4 regions of the Paenibacillus sp. GCM10027630 genome follow, and region 4 is predicted to be linked to each of the others. Evidence: riboswitches for the same ligand, from Rfam matches in the RefSeq annotation. Region 4 holds a riboswitch; each other region holds the start of a gene.

Region 1 (3,180 bases), on a different contig from region 4:
TCAGCATCACTTCCAATACTAATGCCGGCACCCGCAGCTTTTTCATAACCTGAAACAGCTCGGAAACAGGAGTGGTCAGCATTATAAAGGTCATGCATGACAAGCAGGCTATTATTCGTGTGAGTAAAATAATGGCTGTATGCACTCCATTGTCAGTCAAAAAGGCTGTCCAATGTAGAAATGTAAAGAGTATGGTGCTCGCTTGTGCAAGGGTCGACAGCTCAGTTGAACGTTGAAATTCAATAAGGATGGCTGGAACACTGGCTGCGTAAAACAAACAGGGGGCAGCGATCAGCCGCAAATAATATTTGGGCCGTATTTGGGCATAGCTGACTGTCCATACAAACAACCAGCCGCTTATAACAAGCTGTGTGACAGGATGGGACAAGTAAGACAACAGAAATAGAACGGCTGCAAACCCGATCTTCCACATGGGAGAAACGGTCCGCAGCTTGTTATTGTAAGAGAGTGAATCGATGAATTTGATCATTGTGTTTTTGTTTTGGTAGCTCTTCCTTTGAACAACCCGATTACATATCCAATGAAGCCTGCCCCCAGTGCCGCTTGTAAGGCGAACAGCATACTTTCAGTTTCTGCAGGCGGCTCCAATAATGGGGTAAACCAAGGCTTGTAAGTAGGAGACAGCGTTGCAATCATTTCCTCGGCAGCCCCGTCTGCGCCCCCGAATTCCCCATTGACAAGTAATAAAGGGAGAGCAGCTAAGAGGATAACTGCACTTATAATTAAAGCGTTCTTAGTGCCGGTTTTCATGATTTTTGAACTCCTTTCATTTTACGCTGCAGCAATGATAATTCCTCTGAGCTGTAAGCTTGCAGCCAATTCCAGATCAAGATAGTGAGCAACCCTTCGCTGATTGCGAGAGGAATCTGTGTAAAGGCGAAGATCGCTCCGAATTTGCCGAAGGACGCAGCAATTCCGCCTACCTCTGCTGGAAAAGCAATTGCCAGCTGGAACGCTGTAACGACGTAAGTGGACAGATCTGCAAGCGCCGCAGCCAAAAAGATGGCAAGCCGTTGTTTTCCTGTGCTTTTCATTATCCATTTATAGACGCCGTAACCAACCATTGGACCGGCAACGGCCATCGAAAAGGCATTAGCACCAAGGGTGGTTAAGCCGCCATGCGCCAGAAGCAGCGCCTGAAACAATAGGACGATAGAGCCGAGTACACTCATAGGCAACGGTCCGAACATAACAGCACCAAGACCTGTTCCTGTCGGATGGGAGCTGCTCCCCGTTACGGACGGGATTTTGAGCGCCGAGAGAACGAAGGTAAAGGCTGCCGCTAATCCCAGCATAATTTTCAACTCCGGAGTTTCCTTCGTAATTCGGGTTAAAGCTCTTAGGCCTAGAATGAAGAAAGGAATAAAGACCGCCCACCAGAAAATAGCCCATCCTACAGGCAGAAATCCTTCCATAATGTGCATAGCATAGGCCGATTGAGGCTCATTAAATGTCAGGTACACCGTAAATCCCAACACTAAGAGTGAAGTGCTTAGCCATTTTTTTGTTTGCATTGTGAAATCCTCCTGATTCAAAAATAGGTGAAAAAACTAAAAAACCAATCCCTTTGGAATTGGTTATGGGTACGCGGCAATAGACGACAGCAGGTGGAAGAAGCTGAATCCATGTTCGTACACCGCTCCTTTCCGCGAAGGCCTGTGGGTGTGCTAATCAGGTAGGTCTCCTGGCTCCCGGCTCCTCATCATTCTCCATCTTCCCCGATATGCGTTCATCGAGTGATACATTGGAAAAAAACTCCCCGGTTACAGTGGCGGGACCGCTCGGGATTTGCACCCGATTCCCTGTTATCCTTTTTTAATACAAAGGCACCTGACTAGTAAATATGCGATTTTTTTAGCTGCAATCTAAGTCTATTCGATATGAACAGGCTAATTCCTTTTTTGTAACATAATTTTTTGAAAAAATAACACGGGGTAGTGACTCGGAATTTCAAGTGTGTTACTATTTTAATGATTCGTGCTACTGGGTGATTTTTCTATTCGTGAATTCATCATAGGCTTGTGGACATGAAAACAGATAAAAAGGATTAGGAGTGGGATAGTGTGAGAAAGAGATTTGCATTTATTTTTATTATCAGTTTGATTGCAGCAATGGTAATGAACGGTTGTACAGCGAAACCGAAGGAAGAATCGTCTAAAGCTGCTAACGAATTGGTTCTGGCAGTCGGTGGTGAGCCGGAAGCTGGCTTCGATCCTACAACAGGTTGGGGACGTTATGGCTCTCCGCTTTTCCAGAGTACTCTGCTGAAGAGGGACTCTGATCTGAAAGTTGTAAATGATCTGGCTACTGGTTATGAAATCGGAGATGGTGGATTGGTTTGGACAGTTAAGCTGCGTAAGGACGCCAAGTTTTCTGACGGTAAACCCTTGACGGCTGCAGATGTCCAGTATACCTACGAGACAGCGTCCAAGAGCGGTTCGTCCATTGATCTCAGCTACGTGTCGAGTGTAGAGGCGGTAGATGATTACAGTGTAAAATTTACTTTAAAAGAACCTAATTCCACTTTTATTCAAATGCTAGTCGCGACTGGAATCGTACCCAAGCATGCCCATAGTAAGGATTATGCCCAGAAGCCTATAGGGTCAGGGCCTTATAAGCTTGTGCAGTGGGACAAAGGACAGCAAGTCATCGTAGAGGCTAATCCGGATTATTACGGTACCAAACCTGTGTTCCAAAAGCTGACCTTCTTGTTTCTGAGTGAAGATGCAGCATATGCAGCAGCAAAGGCCGGGAAGGTTGATGTCTCTTATATTCCCGCTGCATTCAGTAAACAGCCTGTCACCGGGATGCGGCTGGAGACTGCCCGTACTGTAGACAATCGCGGAATCATGTTCCCTTACGTAAAGTCCGGCGCCAAAACCAAGGACGGCAATCCGATAGGTAATGATGTAACCTCTCAATTATCCATCCGTAAAGCTATTAATATCGCTATCGACAGAAAAGCTCTTGTACAAGGAGTACTGGAAGGACATGGAACGCCGGCATTTACCATCAATGACGGTTTGCCTTGGTTTAATCCGAAAGTGGTCATCACTGATGCCAATTTAAAAGAAGGGCAGCAAATCCTTGCCAATGACGGTTGGAAGGACAGCAACGGAGACGGCATTCTCGAAAAGGGCTCCTTGAAGGCCGAATTCA
Region 2 (3,180 bases), on a different contig from region 4:
CAATAAAGTGGATAGTCTTAGTTTTTTTATGAAAAATGATACTTTTTGTATCAATATATTCTCGCATGAAATGACTTGAATTTCAATCATTTTTCTAAAAAGTTAGGCAACTGACAAATGAAAAAAAGGCTAATCCCCATTAGCAGGAACAGCCTCTTGTTTGGTTTTGTAAAAAGATAGTTAACCCATGGATCGTTCCGCACGAATAAATGCAATGAAACGTCGCGCTTCTTCTATAGTTAATGCTTTACCGTCAATAGTTAAATTGAATCTTTTCAAAATTTCCTGATCGGATAACTCCAGACTGTCAGTGAACGCACTGGTTTCGAGGTACACAGACGCTTTGGGATCCTTGGTTCGACTCAATAAATAATCAACAGATACGTTGAAGAAGTTGGCCAGCTTTTGCGTTGTTTCATGGTCGGGCTCTCTGCGGTTATTTTCATAATGGGAAAGCGAGGCACGGGTAATTTCTAATTTGCGCGCTAGTTCTTCCTGAGTCAGCTTTTTTTCATTACGAAGCTCGACGATTCGATTACCGAAGTTCACGTTGTACCTCCTAACCTATAAGGTAATCTTATCACTAATTATACATTACTTTTTGCATTCTAATCAATAAACATGGGGCGCAATGGGGGAATTATGTCGATATATTAACTATCCCTTTTGTGGAAGCTTGACGAAACTACAGAAGGGTCCGAATGTTTAAGAGATAAGGGTGCTTGATTTGGAAAAAAATACTCTATATAGAGCTGTTGAGCAAACTGCAAGAAGTGGCTGTACATAAGGAAATAGGATGATTTACGCTAATTTTTTCCTAATGGGACGGACAATTATGTAATTGTGATCGGTTAAAGTTTCGACAAAAATAATAGCAATTAAGTTTAAACCAATCCCATCAAGTGACACTTTTTTTTATGTGCGTTCGTTATAATAGTGTCTAAAAGATTCTTATCATTAAGTAATTCAAAGATGGAGAGTGGAGAAGCCAATGGAACGAACAAAGACGAGTCTAGATATCCGCTTAATTCTGAAGCAGCTTAATATTCCAATTGAAAAATATGAGCAGTGGAACCGCATGGATCATACGAGCAAGACGGAGCCTCTCTCACTACAATACCCTGATGTCTGGAATTCAACAGAGCCTTCGCTTCGCCGGCAAAAAGCCTGAGCTGCCAGCAGCCGCATCATGCCAAATAAAATACATAATGCGAGTTGTCCTCCCATAGCTTCATAGTGTTATAGACAAAGCTTTGTCTTGAATGATATGATTGCACTGGACAACTCAATATTTTATTAAAAGAGGTGCTGTATGTAGACAGTTTTTCTTCTACAGCTTAATAGGGAAGCCGGTGAGAATCCGGCACGGACCCGCCACTGTAAGAACACCGATTCGAATGATTCGGTACATGTTCCGATAATGTTGCCACTGGAGCCCATAGGGCCAATAATCCGGGAAGGTAGTCGGAGGATGCTGTTCTAAGTCAGGAGACCTGCCTGCTTTGAAAACACTGTTGACCTACGAGGATTTGGGGAGGTGTTAGAAATCCGCTTACCTTTTGTAAATAAGGCACTGTTATCGTCCGGTGTTTTTTATGGTCTGCGATGCCCAAGCATTTCTAACACATATGTTGGAAATGCTTTTTTTGTCGTTTCTGAAAACGTTACAAGCTGATGTCCGTAGGTGCCGAGGGCTTATCTAAAATTAAGAAATTTGCAAGAACCTGAAGAAGGAGGAGCGGAGTTTGGGTAGTATCTACATGAGCACCGGACTTCGAAGGTGAATGCAAGCTTCCTGAGATACTTCGTGAACAAAAGGGGACTTTTTGACCTGCCTCTAAAAGAAATAGAGATTTGCTGCCGGTGTGAATATAAAAGACTTGTCAGTTCCAGATGATTATATAATTAAGGAAAGGATGTGGGTTGGATGGCGGGAAAATTGCTTATTATCGGCTTCGGGCCGGGAAGCTTTGAGCATATTACCAAACGGGCTCGTGAAGCGCTCCAGGAGAGCGAGGTAATTATTGGCTATAACACCTATGTGGACCTGATTCGCGGGCTGTTGACCGATCAGGCGATTGTCCGTACAGGGATGACTGAAGAGGTTAGTCGTGCTCAAGAGGCGGTAAGGCAGGCGGAAGCGGGGAAAAAGGTTGCTGTAATCTCCAGTGGTGACGCAGGTGTGTACGGGATGGCCGGACTTGTGTATGAGGTGTTGATGGAACAAGGCTGGCGTAGAGAGGGTGGCGTTGAAGTTGAGATTATTCCGGGCATCTCAGCAATCAACTCCTCTGCTTCATTGCTCGGAGCACCTGTCATGCACGATGCCTGCACCATTAGTCTGAGCGATCACTTGACACCATGGGAGCTTATTGCCAAACGTGTCGATGCCGCAGGTCAGGCCGATTTCGTAATTGCTTTGTATAATCCGCGCAGCGGCAGGCGTACCCGGCAAATTGTAGAGACGCAGCGAATATTGCTGAAGTACCGTTCGCCGGAAACACCTGTAGGGATTGTGAAAAGCGCCTACCGGGAGCGGGAGCATGTAGTGGTGACGAATTTGCGCGATATGCTTGATCATGATATCGGCATGCTCACTACGGTTATCATCGGGAACTCTTCTACCACAGTGTACGATGGATTGATGATTACACCGCGCGGTTATCAGCGCAAGTATACTTTGGGAGCGGATGTACAGCCGCTCCGTCCGCATCAGCGGCTGCAGCAGGAGGCGGAGCCTTGGGCGTTGCAGCAATGGGACTCGGAGCCAGTCGATGACGGCGATGAGGACTGGGCTTTTGAGGAGGACGACGATGCCGATGAGGCAGAGGCGGTCGTTAAAGCGCCGGAGCGCGGAAGCGGAGCGGTAGCGGTGGCTGCTGCGGAGCGTGAGGTTACGCTCGGTGGCGCAGGCGGTACGCTAGCGGTAAGGGCAGAGCGCGAGGCGGCGCCTGGGCGCGGAAGCGGAGCGGTAGCGGTGGCTGCTGCGGAGCGTGAGGCCACGCTCGGTAGCGCAGGCGGTACGCTAGCGGTAGGAGCAGAGCGCGAAGCGGCGCCTGGACGCGGAAGCGGTTCAGCAGCTGCAACGCCGCTGCTGCTGGCGCTGGAGGCGCTGCAGCTTGCGGCGCGCGGCAAGGGCGAAGCCGTGGACAGCAGCGTTGAAGCTGCGGCTGGGGGAGC
Region 3 (3,180 bases), on a different contig from region 4:
CGACAAAAATAGCCATTTCCAACCTCGTGAAAAACTGGTATCTTTATATAATAAGAGTTTCATAGATTTGGTCATATATGAGACTTTATATCTAAAGATATGCATCAAGGAGGGATGAATAGTGGCTTTTCCGGAATATCAGCTTCGGCATTCTCTAAATGTTGGTTGGATTCGTGAAAAGGATCAGCAGGCCAAGTGGTTTTTTGGAACAAAGAAGCAATCATCTACCGTCTTATCTTTAGAAGAAGAAATTTACCATTTACGTCGTGACTTAGAGCAGCTGGTCCATCATGAGAAGAGTTTAACCTCTCCGAAGGTAGTGGAAATCAGCATGATGCTCGATACTAAAATAAATGAATACATGACTCGAACTAAGAGGAACCGATAACTCGGTTCTTTTTTTAATCTTAATAGAACTTATATGTTTCGGGGCTCCCCGCAAAGTATCTGAATCAACTTCGAAGCAAAACCCCACTTTGTGGGGATTTTTTAATTGATAAACATTTAAAGGAGGGGCTGGCCGCACAGCGTAGAACATGAGAGGGAATTGCTGTGGGGTGGAGAAGCCTAAGCGTCCGCTTTTCGGAATGCTTTTTTATTTTTGTTTAAAGGCCTGCTTAGAGCGCAATTTTTGTAGAAACTACTTTTTTATGGTAAGATGTGAGTTGTGATTTATAGGATCGGACCGTGTATCGAACAGTTACTACCTATGCATAAAAGCAGTGTTCCTAAAGGGAATACTTGCAGGAGGAGAACAGATGAAAAGGAATTTCACGTTAATTATTATGTTGTTATCATTATTTGCATTGGCAGGCTGTGGTGGAGGTCCGAAAGCGGATGTTCCTATTTTTATGATGGCTCAGAACGGGGTTCCTAATGAAATAGCGGACAAACTGCAGGCAGATTTGAAAACTAAGGTAGGGGAAGCTCCAACAGTAAGTGTGCTGACAACGCCTATTTTTTCGATGGAGAAGCTGATTGTCGAAATTGCTGCCGGGGATAATGGAATTCTTATCGTACCGATGGAGCAGTTTAAAGCAATTGGTCAGCAGGGCGGTTATGTGAGTCTGGATGCTGTTGCCAAGGCGGAGGATTTTCCTGAGGGTGTGCTTGAGCTGCCTGTAGATAGTAAGGATAGTAAGGAAGGCAAAAAAGAGAAGCACTTATATGGCATTCCTTTGGAACATACCAAGTGGTTTACGGATCTTAAAGTGAACGGTAAGGATTTAGTTGCTTTTGTGCCGGCTAACGCTAAAAATCAAGACAAAGTCATGCAGGTTATAAAAGTAATTGCTCAGAAGTAAGTTTTCGAGTTTGCGAGCTTAGAGAGCTTCTAAATAATTTTATAAGCTTTGAACAGGTGCCTGTGAGCAGATGCCCATAGGTTAAAAGGGAAGCCGGTGTGAATCCGGCACGGTCCCGCCACTGTGAATGAGGAGTTCCTCAAGAAAGCCACTGTTCTGTGTAAGGAACGGGAAGGCGAGGAAGCTTCATACCCTCATGAGTCAGGAGACCTGCCTGTTCGGATAGAGACTGTCTCTTTCGAGGAAAAAGGAGCGTCACGCACAAATGATCAAGGGCTCAACCTGAGCCTTTCTTGTTGTTTGAGGCGTTTGCGCCCTTTGGGTCCTTTTGGTTAAGGAGCTGGAGGGTTTTTTCGTGTAAAAGAGGGAGTCAGTTCTATACATAACGGTGTAGGCTGAGTAATTAAGTAAGGGGGAAGACATGAATATTTTTAGAGGAAGCAAATGGATCATCGGCTTGCTGGGGCTTGCTTTGATAGGAAGCCTTGCCGGATGTGGTGGCACACCAGCACCTGGAGGTTCGACCAAGGCAGGAGATACCAAGCAGGAGGGGCAAGCCCAAGCCGGACAAGGTCAGCCGGCAGCTCCGCCAGCTAATGCTAGCAAGGCAACCGTTTATCCCTATAAAGTTAAGGATGCGACAGGAAAGGAATTTACCTTTGATAAGGCTCCTGTTCGAATTGTTTCTGTATCGCCAAGTGAGACTGAAGCGCTGTTTGCACTCGGTTTAGGGGATCGAGTAGTTGGAGTTTCGGATTTCTGTGACTATCCTGCCGAAGCAGCGTTGAAGCCGAAGATGGGCGGTATTGTGAAGCCGAATGAAGAGTCGTTGATCGCAGCGAATGCGGATATCGTGCTTTCTGGAGTTTCCCTTAAAGTCCCGGTTGTTGAACAGCTGAGAGGCTTGAAGGTTAATGTGTTTAAGGTCGAGCCAAAAACGATGGATGATGTGATGAACAACCTGCTGATGTTTGGTCAGTTGTTTGACAAGCAGGGGCAGGCGGAGGCGCTTGTTGCATCCATGAAGGAAAAGCGCTTGAAGGTCACCGATGCTGTAAAGGATTTGAAGCCTGAGCAGAAGAAAAAGGTATTTATAGAGTTTTCACCAGGCTGGACGGTTGGAAAAGGTGAGTTTATTGATGAGTTGATTACGTTGGCCGGAGGCATTAATGTGGTTTCGGACAAACAAGGTTATATGGAGATTAATGGGGAAAAAGTAATTGCAGATAACCCTCAGGTTATTTTGTACCCAGACAATTTAATTGATGAAAAATCAAAAAAGACATTGGATCAGGTGATTAAGGAACGCAGCGGATGGGGAGGGATTGAGGCTGTTAAGACCAACCGCTTTGTCGGCTTGGATAAAAATCTTATGAGTCGTCCCGGTCCTCGTATGGCTGATAGCTTAGTCGATATTGCCAAAGGAATTTATCCGGAGCTGGTGAAGTAGATGAAACGTAAGCTGATGTTGTGGGGAGGAGTAGGGATGCTTCTCCTTCTTCTTTCCGTTACGGTCAGCTTGTCGATTGGAACAGTCCGGCTGCCGCTTGTACAGGTATGGGGGATATTAGCCCACCATTTGCCGTGGATAGGTGTAAATGTTCCCGTCGATTGGCAGCCAGCTGCGGAGCAAATTATATGGCGGGTACGCTTGCCCAGAGTGCTGCTGGGAATATTGGTGGGCGCAGCGTTAGGTGTAGCTGGAGCGGCATTTCAAGGAGTGCTGCGCAACCCGCTGGCAGATCCATATACGCTGGGAGTTTCCTCAGGCGCTGCTCTAGGGGCATCGTTTCTAATCTTGTTCGGCTTGCAGTTTGCTTTTTTTGGCTCATGGACGGTACCTATTGTCGCTTTTGCCACAGGAGCAGTTTCACTG
Region 4 (3,180 bases):
AGAGGAGGTTCATCAGAAGGTGAAGGAGTTCGAGAGGCTTCGCAGCGTCGAGGGAGTTCTCGCCCATTATGGAGGCTCCAGCGGCTATGATTTATCCCGTTACGGCCCTGATGACTATCTGGAATATGTGGAAACCGATCACGGCCAGACGGCTGCGTCAAGATTCACCAAGCATAATAAAAAAACAGTGGGCGAAATTATCGAAACCTTCAAAAGGCTAGGCGGACAGTCGCCGTTCTTTATTGCAGGAACACCGGAGCAGGTTGCTGATAAAATCCAGTACTGGGTGGAGGAAACAGGGATAGATGGCTTTAACCTAACGCAGTTTCTTTCTCCAGGGTCTTTCCGCGAATTTATCGAGCTGGTCATCCCTGAGTTGCAGCGAAGGGGATTGTATCGTACCGAATACGAGGAGGGGACCTTCCGTGAGCGCCTGTTCGGCAAAGGTATCCATCTGACTCCGAATGGTCATCCTGCAGCCTTGATCCGTCAGCAGACTTTTAAAGAATCTGTGACCTTATAGATAATTCAATATATAGGTTTAGGGGTAACCTCATGGTTGCCCTTTTATTAATTAGTAAGTGGTGTGATATTTTATACATACAAACAAGGGGTACAGGAGTAATCTGTATGGTATAAGGAAAATAACAGGTTGATTGGAGGCCCTAAAAATGAGCATGCCCTGCAAATCACAGGCTGCTTCGGAGATTGCTCTTGAAGCTGAGCTGCCTAAGCTGCTGGACCGTTTGAAGCAAGACCATGCCGAATTGCTGCAGGTTCTGATGGATTTGGAAAACCAGGCGAGTCAGACGGAGCAGGAGGCCGACAAGAATCGTGCGATAAGCTCTCTACTGCATCTAAGACTCTGGACAATGGGATTCAAGGAAGAGCTGAATCGGCACTCAGAGTGGGAGGAGCGGGAGCTATTTCCATTGCTGAATATTTGTTGCCAAGGACATAATGCTCTTTCGGTCACACCGACCTTATGTGATCTGGAGAAGGATCATCAATTGGCGATGAATTACATGGACGCCTTCTTGAGAGCTGTGCATGCACTGAAATCGGATTCGGAAGCAATGCCTGTGAAACAAGCGGCGGCTTATTTGACTCATGCATGTCGCATTCTAATAAAGCATTTGGAGCAGGAGGAGCGGCTCATTAATCCAATGACTGACCAAGTATCCAATGATATTCATTATTTTTCATATGATTAAACTTTTAAATTTATGAACTTCGGATGACTTCCATTATTTACTGTGCTACAATAGCTTGAGCTATATTTATTATTTTAACAATTGAATATTTGTGGGAACAAGGTGCTTCAGCTTGCTGAAGCTTAAAAGGGAAGTTCGGTGTAAAACCGACGCGGTCCCGCCACTGTAACGGAGGAGTCATAGCGACAATGCCACTGATCTTTGTGCACAAGGATTGGGAAGGCCGCTTATGATGTGAATTCCGGAGCCAGGAGACCTGCCTGTTCTGACAACACTGCTTTGACCTACGGAAGATAGGGAAGTGTTTAGACGACCGTCGTTTATTTCATCATATATAAACAGGACATCTTTACCTTTTTTTTCTGAGGTAGGGATGTCTTTTTTTTGTATGTATTTTTTGTTTTTAAGTATGTATTGACGAAGCAAAGAATTATGAGTAAGATTTTAATTGTAATTATTACGAATAAACTAGGTAAATCAGGAGGCAATTTTTTTATGAGATCCAGATCCAATTCCAGTCGTCCAAAGTACAGCGGTTTTCTTGCACTTATTGTTATTATTTTAGTCACATTGTCGGCTTGCCAAAGCTCATCATCCACCAGGCCAACCGGTAATGGTCAGTCCACAGATACCAAAGATGCGTCCGCTGCCGGAGAGGCCAAGGAGCAGGTGTTAAAATACGTCACCTTAAATATGCCCCGCTCTTTGGATCCTGTCCATATTGATGCACAGCGGATTACATCAGATGGAATTGCTGAACCTCTCGTTATGCTTAATGATGATGGATCTATAAGACCATGGTTAGCGAAATCTTGGAAAAACCTGGAGCCAACACTGTGGGAAGTGGAATTACAGCCTAACGTAAAATTTTGGAGCGGTGCGGTCATGGATGCTGCTGCGGTAAAAGCGGCACTGGAGCGTCATCAGAAGCTTAATAAACGGGGACCCTCACAAATTGGCGGTGTTGAGTTTATCGTAAAAGACAGCCTGCATCTACAGCTCAAAACACCTAAGCCAGACCCTAACTTTATTTTCAAGCTGAACGGATTTGCAATACATAATGCTGAGGAAGCGAATCGTCTCGGAGATAAGTTTAATTCACAAGCCGATCTGACTGGCTTTATGAAGCCTATTCAGTTTACTCCAGGCGAACTGCTCATTGCTGAAGCGTTTCCTGGATATTGGGGAGAAAAGCCTAAGCTGCAGCGGCTGGAGGCAAGATTAGGAGCTGACGCACAAGCGCGGCTGCTTGCATTGAAGAATGGCGATGCTGATGCGGATATGAACGTGGAAGTTGAACAGCGGGTGTCTTACGAGAAGGACCCGAAATTCGCCACTTACTTCCCAATCGGACAGACGACTAATCTATGGTTGAATATGAAAAAGGTACCGGCGCTTCAAGATAAAAATGTTCGGATTGCGCTGAATTTAGCCGTTGACCGCAAGGAGCTTATCGAAGGTGTTAGCCGCGGATTTGCGTCCAAAGCTACAGGGCATTTCCCGGCGGGACTTCCATATGCGATTTCGACAGGTACAGAGACGGACAAGGCCAAAGCCGAGAAGCTTCTGGATGAGGCTGGCTGGAAGAAAGGCTCTGATGGAATCCGTGCCAAGGACGGGCAAAAGCTGAAGCTGAAAATGTTGACTTACACGGTTTTTCAACCATTGGCAGTAGCTTTGCAATCGCAGCTCAAAAATGTAGGCGTTGAGATTGAATTAAATCCGGTCGAAACAACGGCCTCCAACCAAATGATGCTGGACGGCAATTTTGATACGGCTACTTATTGCTCTTGCGGAACGGCAACCGGCGATATTGGCGGTCAATTGTACTCCTACTACCAATCAGGCGTTGCATCCAATTACGGGGGATACAGCAATCCCGTGGTGGATAAGCTAATCAGTCAATTGACTTCGGAATTCGATGCTGCGAAACAAGTGGATTTGGCTAAACAGATCCAAACCCGCG

The links. A riboswitch is a leader RNA that binds a small molecule or an ion and turns the genes downstream of it on or off. The one in region 4 is predicted to bind cobalamin.
Region 1: it holds a riboswitch for cobalamin, as region 4 does, so the genes downstream of both, ACFQ0C_RS38725 (energy-coupling factor ABC transporter permease) here and ACFQ0C_RS22710 (ABC transporter substrate-binding protein) in region 4, are expected to answer to the same signal.
Region 2: it holds a riboswitch for cobalamin, as region 4 does, so the genes downstream of both, cobJ (precorrin-3B C(17)-methyltransferase) here and ACFQ0C_RS22710 (ABC transporter substrate-binding protein) in region 4, are expected to answer to the same signal.
Region 3: it holds a riboswitch for cobalamin, as region 4 does, so the genes downstream of both, ACFQ0C_RS17060 (ABC transporter substrate-binding protein) here and ACFQ0C_RS22710 (ABC transporter substrate-binding protein) in region 4, are expected to answer to the same signal.

Annotation. Positions count from the first base shown of each region.
Region 1 is NZ_JBHTGY010000098.1:253,341-256,520, reverse strand. It holds gene cbiQ (cobalt ECF transporter T component CbiQ) at 1-490, opposite strand, end outside; gene ACFQ0C_RS38730 (energy-coupling factor ABC transporter substrate-binding protein) at 487-771, opposite strand; gene ACFQ0C_RS38725 (energy-coupling factor ABC transporter permease) at 768-1,535, opposite strand; cobalamin riboswitch at 1,679-1,870, opposite strand; gene ACFQ0C_RS38720 (ABC transporter substrate-binding protein) at 2,133-3,180, shown strand, end outside.
Region 2 is NZ_JBHTGY010000010.1:242,028-245,207, forward strand. It holds gene ACFQ0C_RS05940 (helix-turn-helix domain-containing protein) at 181-549, opposite strand; gene ACFQ0C_RS05945 (hypothetical protein) at 992-1,171, shown strand; cobalamin riboswitch at 1,287-1,515, shown strand; gene cobJ (precorrin-3B C(17)-methyltransferase) at 1,928-3,180, shown strand, end outside.
Region 3 is NZ_JBHTGY010000035.1:62,945-66,124, forward strand. It holds gene ACFQ0C_RS17050 (aspartyl-phosphate phosphatase Spo0E family protein) at 122-388, shown strand; gene ACFQ0C_RS17055 (hypothetical protein) at 759-1,304, shown strand; cobalamin riboswitch at 1,342-1,536, shown strand; gene ACFQ0C_RS17060 (ABC transporter substrate-binding protein) at 1,726-2,754, shown strand; gene ACFQ0C_RS17065 (FecCD family ABC transporter permease) at 2,755-3,180, shown strand, end outside.
Region 4 is NZ_JBHTGY010000047.1:17,942-21,121, reverse strand. It holds gene ACFQ0C_RS22720 (LLM class flavin-dependent oxidoreductase) at 1-523, shown strand, start outside; gene ACFQ0C_RS22715 (hemerythrin domain-containing protein) at 672-1,214, shown strand; cobalamin riboswitch at 1,297-1,492, shown strand; gene ACFQ0C_RS22710 (ABC transporter substrate-binding protein) at 1,710-3,180, shown strand, end outside.